2 regions of the Micromonospora sp. NPDC007208 genome follow, and region 2 is predicted to be linked to the other one. Evidence: predicted binding sites of a transcription regulator. Region 2 holds the regulator's gene; the other holds the start of a gene.
What was found. The regulator HspR, encoded in region 2, represses chaperone genes until heat shock. The targets are predictions, from matches to a motif close to TTGAGTNNNNNNNACTCAA.
Positions count from the first base shown of each region.

Region 1: a site for HspR is predicted at 6,271-6,289, ahead of lon (endopeptidase La). Genes of this name have one in related genera too.

Region 1 is NZ_JBIAFG010000004.1:61,416-70,066, forward strand. It holds gene ACFYL6_RS09425 (sensor histidine kinase) at 1-685, opposite strand, end outside; gene ACFYL6_RS09430 (hypothetical protein) at 818-1,717, shown strand; gene ACFYL6_RS09435 (DEAD/DEAH box helicase) at 2,024-3,757, shown strand; gene lon (endopeptidase La) at 3,917-6,247, opposite strand; gene ACFYL6_RS09445 (manganese catalase family protein) at 6,389-7,258, opposite strand; gene ACFYL6_RS09450 (sensor histidine kinase) at 7,342-8,061, opposite strand; gene ACFYL6_RS09455 (response regulator) at 8,160-8,651, shown strand, end outside.
Region 2 is NZ_JBIAFG010000005.1:49,485-58,135, reverse strand. It holds gene ACFYL6_RS12090 (epoxide hydrolase family protein) at 1-660, shown strand, start outside; gene ACFYL6_RS12085 (hypothetical protein) at 831-1,094, opposite strand; gene ACFYL6_RS12080 (winged helix-turn-helix domain-containing protein) at 1,342-1,560, shown strand; gene ACFYL6_RS12075 (TrkA C-terminal domain-containing protein) at 1,724-2,224, shown strand; gene ACFYL6_RS12070 (cation:proton antiporter) at 2,230-3,444, shown strand; gene ACFYL6_RS12065 (GNAT family N-acetyltransferase) at 3,433-3,891, opposite strand; gene ACFYL6_RS12060 (hypothetical protein) at 4,064-4,495, shown strand; gene ACFYL6_RS12055 (hypothetical protein) at 4,684-4,878, opposite strand; gene ACFYL6_RS12050 (heat shock protein transcriptional repressor HspR) at 5,016-5,456, opposite strand; gene dnaJ (molecular chaperone DnaJ) at 5,487-6,668, opposite strand; gene grpE (nucleotide exchange factor GrpE) at 6,754-7,515, opposite strand; gene dnaK (molecular chaperone DnaK) at 7,564-8,651, opposite strand, start outside.

The DNA of each region.
Region 1 (8,651 bases), on a different contig from region 2:
CCGGGGCGAGCCGGGCGGCGAGTTCGGCCTTCAACGCGATCACCGTGAGGCGGTGCCCCAGCACGTCGTGCACGTCGCGGGCGAAGCGCAGCCGCTCCTCGGCGGCGGCCAGCCGCGCCTGGGCGGCCTGGCCCTGCCGGGCCTCCACGAGCAGGTCCCAGAACCAGACCTGGAACCCGTTGACGGCGGCGACGCCTACCCCGATGCCACCGGTCACCGCGAGGTGGCGCGGAACGGAACCACCAGTCCACCAGGCCACCGCTACCGCCACCGCCAGGACGCCGACCGCCACCGCCAGCGCGGCCCGCCAGCGCACCAGCAGCGGCGTCATGCCGATCAGCGCCGCACCGAGCCAGGCCCACGTCGGCCACCTGCCGGCCGCGACCGGGCCCACCAGCGGAACGGTCAGCACCGCCACGCCGACCAGGCTCAGCTCGGCGCGACGCCGCCAGCGCGGGTCGAGCCACGGCGTCACGGCCGCGTACAGGACGACGGTCTGGGCGATCACGAAGGCGAGGATGCCGACCGCGCCGAGCGCCACCCGGCCCCGGTCGGGCTCGCGGGTCAGGCCGACCGCCGGAAGCAGGACGCTCGCCCAGACACCGGTGGCCAGCGACACCAGCGTCGCCCGCCGGGCGCGGCGCAACCGGCGGTCCGCCCGGGGAGTCACCGCCTCGCTCGCCACGCACCGATCCTAGGACCGCCCCGCGCACGGTCCACCCCTGCGAACCGTCACGGTCGGACCGTGCGGTCCGCACGCTTTTCCCGTGACGAACAGGTCTGCCGGCCGCACCGGGGACACCGGCAGGGTCGAGGCATGGAAAAAACCCAGATGTACGCGGACACCAGCATCGTCGTACCGTCAGCCGGGTCGCTGCCCGGCGACCAGCCGGCGCCCACGGACGCGGTGTCGGTCGGCGGCACACGGCGGCTGCTGTGGCATCTCGCCGAGATGGCGCTGGCGATGGTCGCCGGGATGCTGCTGCTCGGGCCCCTGTGGGACACAGCCGGCGTCGCACTGGGGCTCACCGGGACGTTGGGCCGCCCGGATGTCGCGGCACTGGTGATGGCGACGAACATGACCGTCGGGATGACGGTGTGGATGCGCTACCGGGCGCACCAGTGGCGTGGGGTCGTCGAGATGGCCGCCGCGATGTACGTGCCGTTCCTGCTGGTGCTCGTCCCGTGGTGGGCCGGCCTGCTGGATGCCGACGCCCTGATGCTCGGCGGCCATCTGCTGATGGTGCCGGCCATGGTGCTGGTGGCGGTGCGCCATCGACACGAGGCGTCGGTGCCGGTGCGCCGGCATCCGGCCGTGGTAGCGCTCGCCCGCCGCTGGCCGGCCGGGTTGGCGGTGCTGTTGACCGCGGACATGTGGGTCGATCCGAGTGTGCTCAACCCGTGGACGATGCTGGTGCTGCCCGGTGGATACCTGCTGATCGGCGTGGTTCGCCGGACCCTGCGCGGGCCGGGGGTGCTCGCGACCCAGATGGTCGGCCTGGTGGTCTGGGTCGCCGTGACGCTTGTCGCCGTGGCGGTCGGGGGGCAAACGGCCGCGTGGCTGGTGGCGCTCGGGTGGCTGGTGCACGCCGGCTGGGACCTGGTCAACCACCGCACCGGCCGGGTGGTGCCACATGGGTACGCCGAATTCTGCGGAGTGCTCGACGCGGCACTTGGGGGCATCATGATCGTGGCGATCCTGACCGGCCCCCTCTGACCACGCCGGTCCGCCCGCCCCGCGCAAGCCGTCTCGACCTCGCCGATCTTGCACTTCCTGCTGGGACTTGTGCCGCGAATGGCGACAAAAGGGCGACAGGAAGTGCAAGATCGCCGGGGGCAGGCCGGGGTGCCGCGGGCACGTTACTCACGATCTGCCCAAGCACGGGAAACCTGCTTCTCCGCGACGTCCGAGGGAGCGTTTTTCCCCGAACCCGCCCCGATCTCGCATGCCTGGCACGGCGCTTGTCGCGCTCTTGTGGCGGTCGCCGCAACGGCCCGGACGGCGTGATGAAAGGCTTGGCACATGAGTTCCGCACCTGCACAGCACGACGCACCGATTGACGCCACCCCCGACGGCACCGACGAGGTGAGCGCCTTCACCGAGCTCGGGCTGCGCGCCGAGCTGCTGGGCGCGCTCGCCGCCCTCGGGTACGAGGAGCCGACCCCCATCCAGCGGGAGGCTATCCCACCGCTGCTGGAGGGTCGGGACCTACTGGGTCAGGCGGCCACCGGCACCGGCAAGACGGCTGCGTTCGCGCTGCCACTGCTGAACCTCATGGCGGCACACCGCCAGGGCGGCGACCCGGTGGCGCTGGTGCTGGTGCCGACCCGGGAGCTGGCGGTGCAGGTCTCCGAGGCGTTCCACCGCTACGGCAAGGACCTGGGCGCGCGGGTGCTGCCGATCTACGGTGGGCAGCCGATCGGGCGGCAGCTGCGGGCACTGGACAGCGGTGTCGACGTGGTGGTGGCCACCCCGGGGCGGGCCCTCGACCACATCGCCCGGGGCACCCTGCGCCTCGGTGGGTTGGCCACGGTGGTGCTCGACGAGGCCGACGAGATGCTCGACATGGGCTTCGCCGAGGACATCGAGGCGATTCTGGAGCACGCTCCGGCGCAGCGTCAGACGGTGCTCTTCTCGGCCACCATGCCGTCGCGCATCGACGGGATGGCCCGCCAGCACCTGCGGGAGCCGGTGCGGATCGAGATCGGCCGCGAGCAGACGGTCGCGGGTGAGGCGCCCCGGGTGCGGCAGAGCGCGTACATCGTGACCCGGGCGCACAAGCCGGCCGCGCTGGGACGGGTGTTGGACGTGGAGTCCCCGACCGCGGCGATCGTGTTCTGCCGCAGCCGGGAGGAGGTCGACCGGTTGACCGAGACGATGAACGGTCGTGGCTACCGCTCCGAGGCGCTGCACGGTGGCATGAGCCAGGAGCAGCGCGACCGGGTCATGGGCCGGCTGCGGGCGGGCACGGCCGACCTGCTGGTGGCCACCGACGTGGCGGCCCGTGGGCTGGACGTCGAGCAGCTGACCCACGTCGTCAACTACGACGTGCCGTCCGCCCCTGAGTCGTACGTGCACCGGATCGGTCGGGTGGGTCGGGCTGGCCGCGAGGGTGTGGCGATCACCCTCGCCGAGCCGCGTGAGCACCGGATGCTCAAGACCATCGAGCGGGTGACCGGCCAGCGGATCACCATCGACAAGATCCCGACCGTGGCCGACATGCGCACCCGGCGGCTGGAGCTGACCCAGGCGGCCCTGCGCGAGAGCCTGCTGGAGGACGACCTCGACCCGTTCCGGGTGATCGTGGAGACGTTGACCGACGAGTTCGACCTGATGGAGGTCGCCCTCGCCGCCGTGAAGCTGGCCCACGAGCTGACCTCGCCCGGCTCCGACGACGAGGAGGAGATCCCGCAGGTTCCGGTCCGCGGGCCGCGCGAGGGTCGCCCGGAGACCGGTGGCCGGGGCGGCGACCGGCGGGGCGGTGGCCGGCCACGCTCCGGCGGTGGCAACACCGTCCAGGTCTTCGTCGGCCTGGGCCGACGCGCCGGGGTGCGCCCGCAGGATTTGGTCGGCGCGATCACCGGGGAGACCGGCATCCGCGGCCGGGACATCGGCTCGATCGAGATCGCCGACCGGTTCTCGCTGGTGGAGGTGCCGCAGGGGGTGGCCGACGAGGTCATCTCCGGGTTGCGCTCCAGCACGATCAAGGGCCGCAAGGCCACCGTGCGCCGCGACCGCGGGGGCGACGAGCGCTGAGCACGCCGTCGGCGAGCGGGGTGAGCACCGTGACGATGCCGGTGGGCCGCCTGGCGGCGGAGAGGTGGGCGACGGTGCAGACGAGACAGTAGACCTCTGTCGGCGTACCAAAAGGGCCCCTGCCGTCGCAAGACGGCGGGGGCCCGGATGGTCGGAGCGTCAGACCGCGAAGAGCGCCGGACCGTCCAGCGTCTTCACGTCGGCCGGGCGCAGCGCCAGGGCGAGCACGTCGGCCACGTCGGCCAGGGTGTGCACGGTCAGCGCCTCGCGCACCTCGGTCGGCAGGTCGTCCAGGTCGGGCTCGTTGCGCGCCGGGATGATGACCTCGGTGAGGCCGGCCCGGTGCGCGGCGAGCAGCTTCTGCTTCACCCCACCGATCGGCAGCACCCGACCGGAGAGCGTCACCTCACCGGTCATCCCGAACTCGGGGCGGACCGGACGACCGGTGACCAGCGACGCCAGGGCCGTGACCATGGTGATGCCGGCGCTCGGACCGTCCTTGGGCACCGCGCCCGCCGGGAAGTGGACGTGGATCCGGCGTCCCGCCAGGGCGTTCGGGTCGATGCCGAACCGCCGCCCGTTGGAGCGCAGGTAGGAGAGCGCGATGTGCGCCGACTCCTTCATCACGTCACCGAGCTGGCCGGTCAGGGTCAGCCCCGGCTCGCCCTCCATGCTGGTCGCCTCGATGAAGAGCACGTCCCCACCGGCGCCCGTGACGGCCAGGCCGGTGGCCACGCCGGGCACGGCGGTGCGCTCGGCCGATTCCGGTGTGAACTTCGGCCGACCCAGGTAGCCGGCGAGGTTGTCGGTGCCGACGCGTACCGGCGTCGGGTCCGTCGCCAGCGCCACCGCCACCTTGCGCAGGATCTTGGCCAGAGCACGCTCGAGCTGCCGGACGCCGGCCTCCCGGGTGTACTCCCCCGTGATCAGCGCGAGAGCCTCGTCGGCGACGCTGACCTCGTCCGCGGTCAGCCCGGCCCGCTCCCGCTGCCGGGGCAGCAGGTGGTCACGGGCGATGGCCACCTTCTCGTCCTCGGTGTACCCGTCCAGGGTGACCAGCTCCATCCGGTCCAGCAGGGGGCCGGGGATGGACTCCACCACGTTGGCGGTGGCCAGGAAGAGCACGTCGGACAGGTCGAGGTCGACCTCCAGGTAGTGGTCCCGGAAGGTGTGGTTCTGGGCCGGGTCGAGCACCTCCAGCAGGGCGGCGGCCGGGTCACCGGCGTAGCCGGCGGCCAGCTTGTCCACCTCGTCGAGGAGCACGACCGGGTTCATCGAACCGGCCTCGCGCAGCGCGCGGACGATCCGACCGGGCAGCGCCCCCACGTAGGTGCGCCGGTGCCCGCGGATCTCCGCCTCGTCGCGGACGCCGCCGAGCGACACCCGGACGAAGTTGCGCCCGAGCGCCCGCGCCACGGACTCGCCGAGGCTGGTCTTGCCCACCCCGGGAGGGCCGGCGAGGGCGAGCACCGCGCCGGAGCCGCGACCGCCGACCACACCGAGGTTGCGCTCGGCACGCCGGTTGCGCACCGCCAGGTACTCCAGGATGCGGTCCTTCACGTCGGCCAGGCCGGCGTGGTCGGCGTCGAGCACCGCCCGGGCCGCGGCCAGGTCGGTGTTGTCCTCGGTACGCGTGCCCCACGGCATCTCGAGCACGGTGTCCAGCCAGGTACGGATCCAGCCCGCCTCCGGGGAGGCGTCACTGGCCCGCTCCAGCTTGCCGACCTCGCGCATGGCCGCCTCGCGTACCTTCTCCGGCAGCTCGGCGGACTCGACCCGGGACCGGTAGTCGGCGGAGCCGTCCGGCTCGTCCTCGCCCAGCTCCTTGCGGATCGCGGCGAGTTGCTGACGCAGCAGGAACTCGCGCTGGGACTTCTCCAGCCCCTCGCGGACGTCACTGTTGATCTGCTCGGTGACCTCCTGCTCGGCCAGGTAGTCCTTCACCCAGCCGACCAGCAGCTCCAGCCGGGCGGTGACGTCCGGCGCGGCGAGCAGCTCGTTCTTCTGCTCCAGCGTCAGCCAGGGCGCGTAACCGGCCGAGTCGGCCAGTTCGGAGAGGTCGGTCATCCGCTCCACGGCGTCGATGACCTGCCAGGCGCCCCGCTGCTGGAGTACGGAGGTCACCAGGGCGCGGTACTCGCGGGCGAGTTCCCGGGCCCGTCCGGCGTAGGCGGGTTCGTCGAGTTCGGTCGCCTCGACCCAGAGGGCGGCGCCGGGGCCGGGCACGCCGGAGCCGATCCGGGCCCGGGACAGGCCGCGGATGACGGCGGCGGGCTCACCCTCGGGGAGCCGGCCGACCTTCTCGATGGTGGCGACCACGCCGACCGGCCCGTACTCGCCGTCGATGCGCGGCACGGCCAGCAGCTTGCGGTCGCCGGTCGCCCGCGCCGCGTCGATCGCGGCCTGGGTGGTGGGATCGAGGGTCACCGGGATGACCATGCCGGGCAGCAGCACGGCGTCGGTCAGGGGAAGTACCGGAAGAGTTGCCATCGAACACCTGCTATCGCGTTGAGTTGAGCGTGTCTCACTCAAGTAACAAAGCGTTCCCCTTGTTCCGGCCTGTGACCCAGACCACTCTTCCGCCCGGTCCGTCGGGTCGCCCGGGACCGGCGGGCGACCCGACGAGACACCTCAGGTGAGCTTGCCCTTCACCGTGTTCACCACCGAGCCGGCCACCCCCGGGTTGGTGCCGTAGAGGCGGGGGTCACCCGGGGGCAGCACCGGTTCCGGCGCGTTCGCCCGCGGGTTGTCGTCGTACCGGAACTCGCCCTTGCCGTCCGGCGACGGCCCGGACGCCCAGCGCCCCTGGGCGGCGTCGGTGCCCGAGGAGAAACCCAGGTAGGTGTAGCCGTACTCCTCGGTGAACTCGCCCGAGTCCGGGAACGCCTCCGGCACCGGCATCTCCTCCAGCCCGTCCTCCTTGAGCTGCTCGATCGCCGCCAGCCACATGTTCTGGTGCATCGTGTCGCGGGCCAGCAGGAAGCGCAGCATCTGCTTGACGCCCGGGTCGTCGGTCATGTGGAACAACCGGGCGACCTGGAGCCGACCCTGCGCCTCGGCGGTGACGTTGAGCTGGAAGTCGGCCAACAGGTTGCCGCTGGCGGTGATGAACGAGCCGTTCCAGGGCACCCCGTTCGAGTCGGCGGGCAGGGCGCCACCACCGCCGTGGATGAAGTGCGCCGGGTTCTCACCGGCGTAGGTCGCGGCGCCTCCGGGGTCCTCCGCGATCCCCTCGGTCAGCGACAGCGGCGCGTTGTCCAACAGCCGGGTGATCATCGTGACGATCATCTCGACGTGGCCCATCTCCTCGGTGCCGACGTCGAGCAGCAGATCCTTGTACTTGCCGGGCAGCCGGCAGTTCCAACCCTGGAAGAGATACTGGTTGGCGACTGTCATCTCGCCCCACTTGCCGCCCAGCACCTCCTGCAACCGCCGGGCGAACGCCGCGTCCGGGCCGTCCGGTTTGGCCTCGAACTGCAGATCCTTGACGTGGCTGAACATCCAACCTCCTCGGTACCAGAAACAGGTAGCGAGGCCGTTCCCGCCCTGCTGACCCGAGCGGGCCAACCGGTGTCCCGCCCGGGTCAGGGCAGCGGCAGCAGCACCTCCAGCGCCACTCCACGGGGCCGCAGCCGGTACGCCCGCAACGCTCCCCCGTCCGTCGCGACGAGCTGCCGCGCGATCCACAGACCCAGGCCGGACATCCCGACGGCCGGCGCCGGACGCCGCAACGCGACCAGCAGCGCATCGTCGACCCGACCCTCGTCGGTGACCAGGATGCTCACCCCGGGGCCGCGCAGGGTGGCGTAGAGCCCGACCTGTCCGTCCGGTGGCCCGTGCCGCAAGGCGTTCTCCACGAGGTTTACCAGCACCTGTCGGGTTCGTCCGGCCGGCACCGGGCAGGAGGCCGCCCGTCGGGTGGCCCGCGCCCGTCGACGGCCGACCGGCACCAGCGCGGCGGCCTCCCGCAGGATGCCCGCCAGCGGGACGACCGGCTCCGGCTGCGGGGGCGGCGTCAGCACGCCGGTGCCGGCGGTCGCGTCGCGCAGCAGGCTCTGCAGGTGGGCGGCCTGGTCGCGGGCCAGCTCAGTGATCGCCCGACGGTCGTCACTGGTCAGCTCTCGACGCTCGTCGGCCAGCGCGCGGGTCAGCGAGGTCAGGGTGGTGATCGGCGTCCGGAACTCGTGACACAGCACCCGCAGCAGCAGGTCCGAGTCGGCCTCCGTCGGTCGCCTCTCGCCGGGTGTCGGCTCGATGTGGTGCAACCCTCGCAGCAGGTCCCGCAAACCGTGCCGTACGCGCATCCACCCGACTCCCCTCGTTCGGTGCGAACCCGCATGATCGGTACCCGCTGGGGAACGGCCCAGACATGCCGGGAGCCTCCACCTTGCGACTCGTCGTCGTGGACGATCACCCCCTGTTCGTCCGCGGCCTGGAGTTGCTTCTCCCGATCACCACCAACGGCCGCGCCGAGGTAGTCGCCTCGACCGGCGACGCCGCCGCGGCGGCGGCGCTGGTCAGCAACTGCTGCCCCGACCTGGCCCTGGTCGACCTGCACATGCCGCCGCCCGGCGGCATCCGGGCGGTGGCCGCGATCCGGCGGACCACCCCACGGGTACGGGTGGTCGCGATGTCCGGTTCCGCCGACCCCGGGCCGGCGGTGGAGGCGCTGCGGGCCGGCGCCGAGGGGTTCCTGCCCAAGACCAGCGAACCGGAGGAACTGCTGCCGCCGCTGCTGGCCATCCTCGACGGCTGGGCGGTGCTGCCGGCCGAACTGCTGCGCGCCATGCTGCGGCCCACCCGCTCCGCGCCCGTCGACCTGGACGGCGAGGAACGGCGGCTGCTGCGGGCGATCGCCGTCGGTCGCAGCACCGTCGACATCGCCGAAGAACTG
Region 2 (8,651 bases):
GCCGAGCTGATGAACCGACTGGGGTACGACAGCTACGGCGCGGTCGGCAACGACGCCGGCTCGATGATCGCTCCGGAGCTGGGCAGGATCGCACCGGAGCGGGTGCTCGGCGTCCACGTCACCCAGCTCTTCTCGTTCCCCTCGGGCGACCCGGCCGAGTTCGCCGGGCTCTCCGAGGCGGACCAGGCCGCGCTCGGGCACCTCCAGTGGTTCTACGAGAACAAGTTCTCCTTCAACCAGGTGCACAGTCAGCAGCCGCAGACCCTGGCGTTCGCGCTGGCCGACTCGCCGGTGGGGCTGCTCGCCTGGAACAGCCAACTCTTCGACGAGAGCCTGGATGCCGACTTCATCCTGGCCAACGTGGCGCTCTACTGGTTCACCGGCACGGCCGCCTCGGCGATCCGGCTCTACTGGGAGGACGCGCACGCCGGCGAGCCGCCGACCGAGCCGACCACCGCTCCGACCGCGCTGGCCATGTTCCCCGGCGACTTCCAGTCCATCCGCCGCTTCGCCGAGCGGGACCACGCGAACATCGTCCGGTGGACGGCGTACGAGACCGACGTCGCGGGCCGGGGTGACGTCGGCGGCCACTACGCCGCCCACCAGGCCACCGAGGTGCTGGTCGCCGACATCCGCGAGTTCTTCGCCAGCCTCCGCTGACCCCGGCGTTCCCAGGTGCCCGCGCCCGCTCCGCCGGCGCGGGCACCGACGCATCCAGCACCGGCGCCCGGCGCCGCTGATCCACTCGACTTTCAGGCAGTCGGGGTATCCGGACCGCCAGGACACCGCGACATCATGAAAACCGAGTCGATCACGATCTTGTAAGGCCCCTAGGGGCCGATTCGCCGGGGCAGCCGGGCGGTGCACGGGGTTTCGTGGTCGGCGCGGAGCACGCAGCGACGACCACCGTCCAGCCGCCGGTCGCAGAAGACCCAGTGCCGTACCCCCTGGTTGTCCTCGGTCGAGACGGTAATGCCGCCGAGGTCGATCCGGGCCAGGAAGGCCAGTGACCGACCGGCGGTCCGCCCCAGCATCTTGGCGCGGGCCAGATCGGGCGCGGATATCGGCAGGTGGATGACGAACCGCCCGGTCATCGCCGCCGCCCTCGGTCCACCATCAGCTGTACCCCTCCTCGGCGGTGCAATTGGTTGCGCGCGAAAAACGGGGCCGGGACGAACCACGGGGAAGCTCGTCCCGGCCCGCTGAGCGCCCCAGTGCCATCCGGAAGCGTTCGTCTCGAACCTACAATCGGTAGCGGTTGTAGGTCAACGACCGACCTCCGATTGCTTGAGGTTGGAGGCGGTCGCGTGATCGAATGGGCGTGCCATCCGGGGAGTGTGTATGCCCAAGCAGCAGTACCAGGTGCTCGCAGACGAGCTGCGGGGAAAGATTGAATCAGGCGAGTGGCCGCCCGGCACGAAACTGCCGAGCCGGTCGCAGCTCTGCAACGAGTACGGCGTGTCGGACACCGTGGTCGGTAAGGCCATGATGATTCTCCGCGCGACCGGGCTGACCGAGACGCTGGAAGGTGTCGGCGTTTTCGTAGCAGAGAAGTCGTAAAGATCCACTCGGCTTTCAGGAAGTCGGGGTGTCCCGGCACGCCGGATACCCCGACTTCAATGAACCCGAGCGGATCATGGCCGACGAGCTGCGCTGGGGCCGGCCCGAAGGGTGCTGTCCGTCCAAGATCTGCGCTTTGTTCACGAAGCGGTAGCCTTGGAGAGTGCGAGTACGTGTCGAGCAGACCGCCTTACCTGGGATCGGGGTACGTCACGATCTGGTGACGGAGTCCGGACGCCGCCTGGGCGTCGTTTCCCACCGCAACGGCCGCCGTGATCTCGTTCTTTACGATCCCGACGACCCCGACGCCTGCCAGGCGGACATTCCGCTGACCGACGACGAGGCCGAGGCTCTGGCCGACATCCTCGGCGCGTCGCTGATGCTCGGCCAGCTCTCCGGGCTCCGCGAGCAGGCCGCCGGTCTGCTCACCGAGCAGATCGCCATTCCGGCCGGGTCGCGGTACGTCAATCGGAAGCTCGGCGATACCAAGGCGCGTACCCGCACCAGCGCCTCCATCGTGGCAGTGCTGCGCGAAGGCGAAGTGATCGTTTCGCCACTCCCCTCCTTCCGCTTCGCGGCCGGCGACGTGGTGGTCGTTGTCGGGACCCGTAGAGGTCTCGACGGCGTGTCCGCCATCCTCGCCGACAGTGACCCGGACGGCTGAGGCGGATGCACGATTTCACCACGCTGCTCATCGAAGTCGGTGCGCTGCTGCTGCTGCTCGGGCTCCTCAGCCGGCTCAGCCGGCGTTTCGGCCTCTCTCCCATTCCTCTCTACCTGCTCGCCGGGCTCGCGTTCGGGCACGGCGGGTTGCTGCCGCTGGACGCCAGCGAGGAGTTCTTCGCAGTCGGCGCCGAGATCGGCGTCATCCTTCTGCTGGTGATGCTCGGCCTGGAGTACTCGGCCAACGAACTCGTCGGCAACCTCCGGTCGGCGGCACCGGCAGGGCTGATCGACGGCGTGCTCAACGCGCTACCCGGCGCGGGGTTCGCCCTGCTGCTCGGCTGGGACTGGGTCGCCGCCCTGGTACTCGGCGGCATCACCTGGGTCTCCTCCTCCGGGGTGATCGCCAAGGTCCTCGCCGACCTGGGTCGACTCGGTAACCGGGAAACGCCGGTGATCCTCTCGGTGCTGGTCATCGAGGACCTGGCGATGGCCCTCTACCTGCCGCTCGTCACCGCCGTACTGGCCGGCACCGGCCTGCTCGGCGGCGGGATCGCGCTCACCGTCGCGGTGGGCACGGTGCTGATCGTGCTGGTGGTCGCCATCCGGTACGGCCACCTGATCTCGTCCGCCCTGTCGGCGAAGGACCCGGAGGCGCTGCTTCTCGGCGTACTCGGTCTGACGTTGCTGATCGCGGGCATCGCCGCGTCGCTCCAGGTGTCGGCGGCGGTCGGCGCGTTCCTGGTCGGCATCGCCCTCTCCGGTCCGGTGGCGCACCACGCCACCGAGTTGCTCTCGCCCCTGCGGGACCTGTTCGCCGCGGTGTTCTTCGTCTTCTTCGGCCTGACCACCGACCCGCAGGACATTCCGCCGGTGCTGCTGCCGGCGCTCGCGTTGGCCGTGGTCACCATGGCGACGAAGACGCTCACCGGTTACCTCGCCGCCCGCCGGGTCGGCATCGCGGAACCCGGTCGATGGCGGGCCGGCCTGGCACTCGTACCCCGAGGTGAGTTCTCCATCGTCATCGCCGGGCTCGCGGTGGCCGCCGGGAGCGTCGAGCCGCAGTTGGCAGCGCTGGCCGCGACGTACGTCCTGATCACTGTGGTGACCGGGCCGATCCTGGCCCGGCTGCCGGACTTCCCGTGGTTCAAGCGGTGGCTGCGCAACCGCGCGGCGGCCCAGCGGCAGGAGCGGATTCCGGTCGCCGACTCACTTCACTGACGTCCACCTGAACGCCGCGGCGGCGTGGGTCGCACCCTCGCGCAGGTAGAAGCGGTGCGCCTCGGTCCGGCCCAGGCCGGACTCCAGGAAGACGTAGTCGGCGCCCTGTTCCTGCGCCCATGCCCTGGCCGCCGCCAGGAGGTCGGAGCCGACACCTCGGGAGCGCCAGTCGGGGTGCACCGCGAGGTCCTCGATCGAGGCCCGACGGCCGAAGCGCACGGAGAGGATGTCCAGGTAGACGCTGGCCACGCCGACCAACTGATCTTCATCGGATCGCGCCTCGAAGAGTGCGACGTCTTCGTGGGCGAGCAATTGCGCGGTCCGCTCGACCGCGCGGTCGCCGTCCCAATCCACGGGACGGCTACCGGGAGGGGCGAAAAGCCACTCCAGCCCCATGACGAACTGGGCTTCGGCACCCCGCTGGAACCGTCGAACGTGGATTGTCATAGGAGCATCATCGGCCGCGATATCGATGCAGTGGACCCGCCCATGCCAACGGTTGCGGAATTGCTCCTCATGGGGACTACCGCAGCAACCGTGGGCGGGTTACCGTTTCGCCCCAGCAGCCAGGGTCCGCAGGCAGCGTTGCCAAACGCGGGCGAGAGCGGAAGGTTGGCCGGTGAGCGTGCAGGAGTCGACGTTCCACGGCTTCGCCAACCCCGTCGATCCGACTCCGGCGGAGTTGCGAGCTTGGGCGTACAAGCCCGATTCGGTGCCGTTGGCCTCGATGCCACCCGACTGGGACCTGCTGGTCTCCGGCGATCGACTGGTGCTGACGCTCTTCGAGTTAGCCATGGATCCGACCTGCCCGGCCCGGCGTTTCGCGCTGCACTGCCTGTACATCTACGCGGCCGACGGCATCCGGACGAACTTCCGCGCCCACCCCAAGCGCCGCTTCCGCAAGCTCGTCGAACAGGCCGAGCGCGACGGCGACGAGCTGATGAAGATCTGGGCGCACAACGGCCGGGTGCTGCTGGCCCGACCGGATCTCTTCGTCTACCGGGACTGGTGCGAAGGCGGCCTGGTCCGCGAAAACCGCCGCCTCGGCTGAGGTAGGCCGCACTGATTTACGGCGAACGGGCCGGACCCCCGCTACGGCATCCCAGCGTCCCGGCCCGCACTGGTTACGGCGAACGGGCCGGGACCCCCGCTACGGCATCCCAGCGTCCCGGCCCGGCACTGGTTACGGCGAACGGGCCGGGACCCCCCGTGGGTCCCGGCCCGCACGTCGGTCACCGGTCAGTCCTGCTTGCGTTCCGTCTCGGCTCGGCCCCGTTCGCCGGCGTGGTCGCCGTCTTCGGCGAACCGGCCCGCGATGATCCGGTCCCGGTAGGTCCCCTCGGTCACCTTGTCGAACTTCTTGCGGACGGTCTCGGCCAGGTCTTCCAACCGGTCCTCCGTCTGCTGGGCCACATTCTTCGCCGGCTCCGCCATCGCTTCCCCCTCGCCATGCCGGTAGGTCCGGATTAAGCCGATTGGACCCTTATCGACAGGCTAACCGAAGCGGCCCGGACCGCGCCGGGAATCCAGCGTGGTCCGGGCCGAGAAGACAGATCCGGGTGAGCGGCGGGTCAGCGATCGGGCATGCGGCGGGGACGCCACACCACCAGGGCGGTGGACGTGCGGTTGGTCGGCACCAGATCCCGGCCCGGGAAGCGGGCCAGCGACTCCAGCTCGGCCACCCGGCGGTACGCGGCGTCCAGCTCCGCCTCCAGCCGGGCCACCCGCTGCTGTGCCTGCTCCAGCAGCCGCTCCAGCCCGATGATCCGCTTGACGCCGGCCAGGTTGATTCCGTCGTCCTGGCTGAGCCGCTGCACCTCGCGCAGCAGCACCACGTCGCGGACGCTGTAGCGACGCCCGCCACCGGCGGCCCGGCCGGGCTGCACGAGCCCCAGTCGGTCGTACTGGCGCAGGGTCTGTGGGTGCATCCCCGCCATCCGCGCCGCCACCGAGATCATCAGCACCTTGGCCTCGTAGGCAGGGTCACCCGAACCGAGGAACTCGCCCGACATCCCGCTCACCTCCGCGTCCATTCCACCGGACTAACCGACTCGACGCACCCGCGCGTCGAGATGTTCCCGAGCCGCAGGCGGGGTCTGCTCGGCGAACGACTCCAGCGCCGTGCGCGCCTCGTCCGACAACCGGGCCGGCACCACCACGTCCAGCGTGACCAGCAGATCACCGGCCTGCCCGTCGCGGCGAACCACACCCTTGCCCCGGGCCCGCAGCACCCGCCCGCTCGGCGTCCCCGGTGGCACCCGCAGGGTCACCGCGCCGTCGAGCGTGGGCACCCGCAGGTCCGTGCCGAGCACGGCCTCCGCGAAGGTGACCGGCACGGTCAGCGTCAGGTCGTCTCCGGTACGCCCAAACAGCTCGTCCGGCCGAACCTTGACGTGCACGAAGAGGTCACCGGCCGACCCACCGCGCTCGCCCGGCTCGCCGCGCCCGGCCAACCGGATGCGTTGGCCGTCGGCCACACCGGCCGGGAAGCGCACGTTCATGGTGCGGGTCTTGGTGACACCGCCGCTGCCGTGGCACTCCGGGCACTTCTCCTCGACCACGGTGCCGACGCCCTGGCAGTTGCGGCACGGCTCGGAGAAGCTGAACGACCCCTGGTTGCGGGTGGTCACGCCGGCACCATGACAGACCGGGCAGGTACGCGGTTGGGTGCCGGGCTTGGCCCCATTGCCATGGCAGGTGTCACAGACTCCCGGCGCGCGCAGCGTCAGGGGAAGAGTCACTCCGCGTACCGCGTCGCCGAAGTCCAGCGCCACCTCGGTCTCCACGTCCCGGCCACGGGCCGGACCGCGTGGCGCGGCCTGCCCACCGGCCTGCCCCCCGCTGAAGATCGAGCTGAACAGGTCCTGGAAGCCGGCGCCTCCGAAGCGGCGATCGCCGCCTGCGCCGCCGCCGAACATGTCGGAGACGTCGAACGGCATGCCGCCCGGCTGACCCCCACCTCGGGCGTTGCGCCGGAACGCGCCCGAGCCGAAGAGCGAACGCATCTCGTCGTACTCGCGACGGCGGCCGCTGTCCGACAGGACGTTGTACGCCTCGGACGCGGCCTTGAACCGCTCCTCGGCCTTCGGGTCGCCCGGGTTGTGGTCCGGGTGCGACTCCCGGGCCACCTTGCGGTACGCCTTCTTGATGTCATCCGCGGAGGCGGCCTTGTCCACGCCGAGCACGGCGTAGAAGTCCTTCTCGATCCAGTCCTTCGAACTCACCGGTCCACCTCCTTCCGACCCTGGTGGCCCGGCCGTCCCGCCCACCGCTGTGCGGTGGGCGGGACGGCCCGGTCACTGTCTGGCACTATTCCGGATCCGCGACCGCGACCAGCGCGGGGCGCAGCAGCCGCTCACCGAGCTGGTAGCCGCGTCGCATGACCTGTACGCAGGTCGGCTCGCTGACGTCGGCCGAGGTCTGGTGCGCGACCGCCTCGTGCCGGGTCGGGTCGAACGGGTCGCCCTGCTCGCCGAAGGCGTTCAGGCCGAACTTGCCCAGCGCGGTGGTGAGCTGTTCCGCCACCGTGCCGAACGGCCCAACCAGGTCGCCATGTTCCCGGGCCCGGTCCAGGTCGTCCAGGATCGGCAGCAGCGCGGCCAGCACCGAGCCGGTCGCCTGCTCCTGCACGAGGCTGCGGTCACGGTCGACCCGCTTGCGGTAGTTGGCGTACTCCGCCGACACCCGCTGCAGGTCCCTGGTCCGCTCGTCGAGCTCGGCCCGGAGCGCCTCCAGCTCGGCGCCGAGCGAGGTGCTCGTGCCGCCGCTGCCGTCCACCGGCTGCGCCGGGGCGTCCACCACCGGCGGACCGGACGGCTCCGGCCCGTCGGTGGAGTTGACCTCGACCTCGATCTCGTCGACCACGACCTCGGCGTCCTCGACCAGACCCTCGGCCGGTACGCCGGTCTCCGCGTCCGCGGCGGTCCCCGCCGGCTCGGCGGTGTCGACGAGCTTGCGGTTGTTGCGGATGACGACCCGCTCCCCGTCGCCGGTGGTCGGCTCCGTGGGCGCGGAGCCACCCGGCGTCGACCCGGTGTCGCCCGGGTCGGCGGCTCGTGGCTTCTGCGTCATGCGGCTACCTCATCCCCTTCGCGGTGGAAACGTGTCGGAGGGCGACGGTCACTTCTTGCCGTCCTCGTCCACGATTTCCGCGTCGACCACGTCGTCGGCGCCGCCGGCCTGCGCGCCGGTCGCGCCGGTCGCACCCGGGCCGGGCTCGCCACCCGGCTGCTGACCCTGCTCGGCCTGCTGCGAGTAGAGCAGCGAGCCGGCCTGCTGGGAGACCTGCGCCAGCTTCTCGTGCGCCGACTTGATCTTCTCGATGTCCTGACCGCCGAGGGCGCCACGCAGCTCGCCGAGCGCCTCGTTGAGCTGCTCGCGGTTCTCACTGGGCAGCTTGTCGCCGCTCTCGGCGAGGAACTTCTCGGTCTGCCACTGGAGCGCCTCGGCCACGTTGCGGGTCTCGGCGTCGTCGCGGCGGCGCTTGTCCTCCTCCGCGTGCTCCTCGGCGTCCCGGCGCATCCGCTCGATGTCGTCCTTCGGCAGCGAGGAGCCGCCGGTGATCGTCATCTTCTGTTCCTTGCCGGTGCCCAGGTCCTTGGCGTGCACGTTGACGATGCCGTTGGCGTCGATGTCGAAGGCGACCTCGATCTGCGGCACGCCGCGCGGCGCCGGCGGGAGGCCGGTCAGCTCGAAGGTCCCGAGCTTCTTGTTGTAGGCCGCGATCTCCCGCTCACCCTGGAACACCTGGATCAGCACCGACGGCTGGTTGTCGTCCGCCGTGGTGAAGACCTCGGAACGCTTGGTCGGGATGGTGGTGTTGCGCTCGATCAGCTTGGTGAAGATGCCGCCCTTGGTCTCGATGCCCAGGCTCAGCGGGGTCACGTCGAGCAGCAGGACGTCCTTGACCTCACCCTTGAGCACACCGGCCTGGAGGGCGGCGCCGACGGCGACCACCTCGTCCGGGTTGACGCCCTTGTTGGGGTCGCGACCGGTGAGCTGCTTGACCAGGTCGGTCACGGCGGGCATCCGGGTCGAACCGCCGACCAGGATGACGTGCTCGACGTCGGAGATCTTGATCCCGGCGTCCTTCACGGCCTGCTCGAACGGGCCCTTGCACCGGTCCAGCAGGTCCTGCGTCATCCGCTGGAACTCGGCGCGGCTGAGCGTCACGTCGAGGTGCAGCGGGCCGGCCGCGCCGGCGGTGA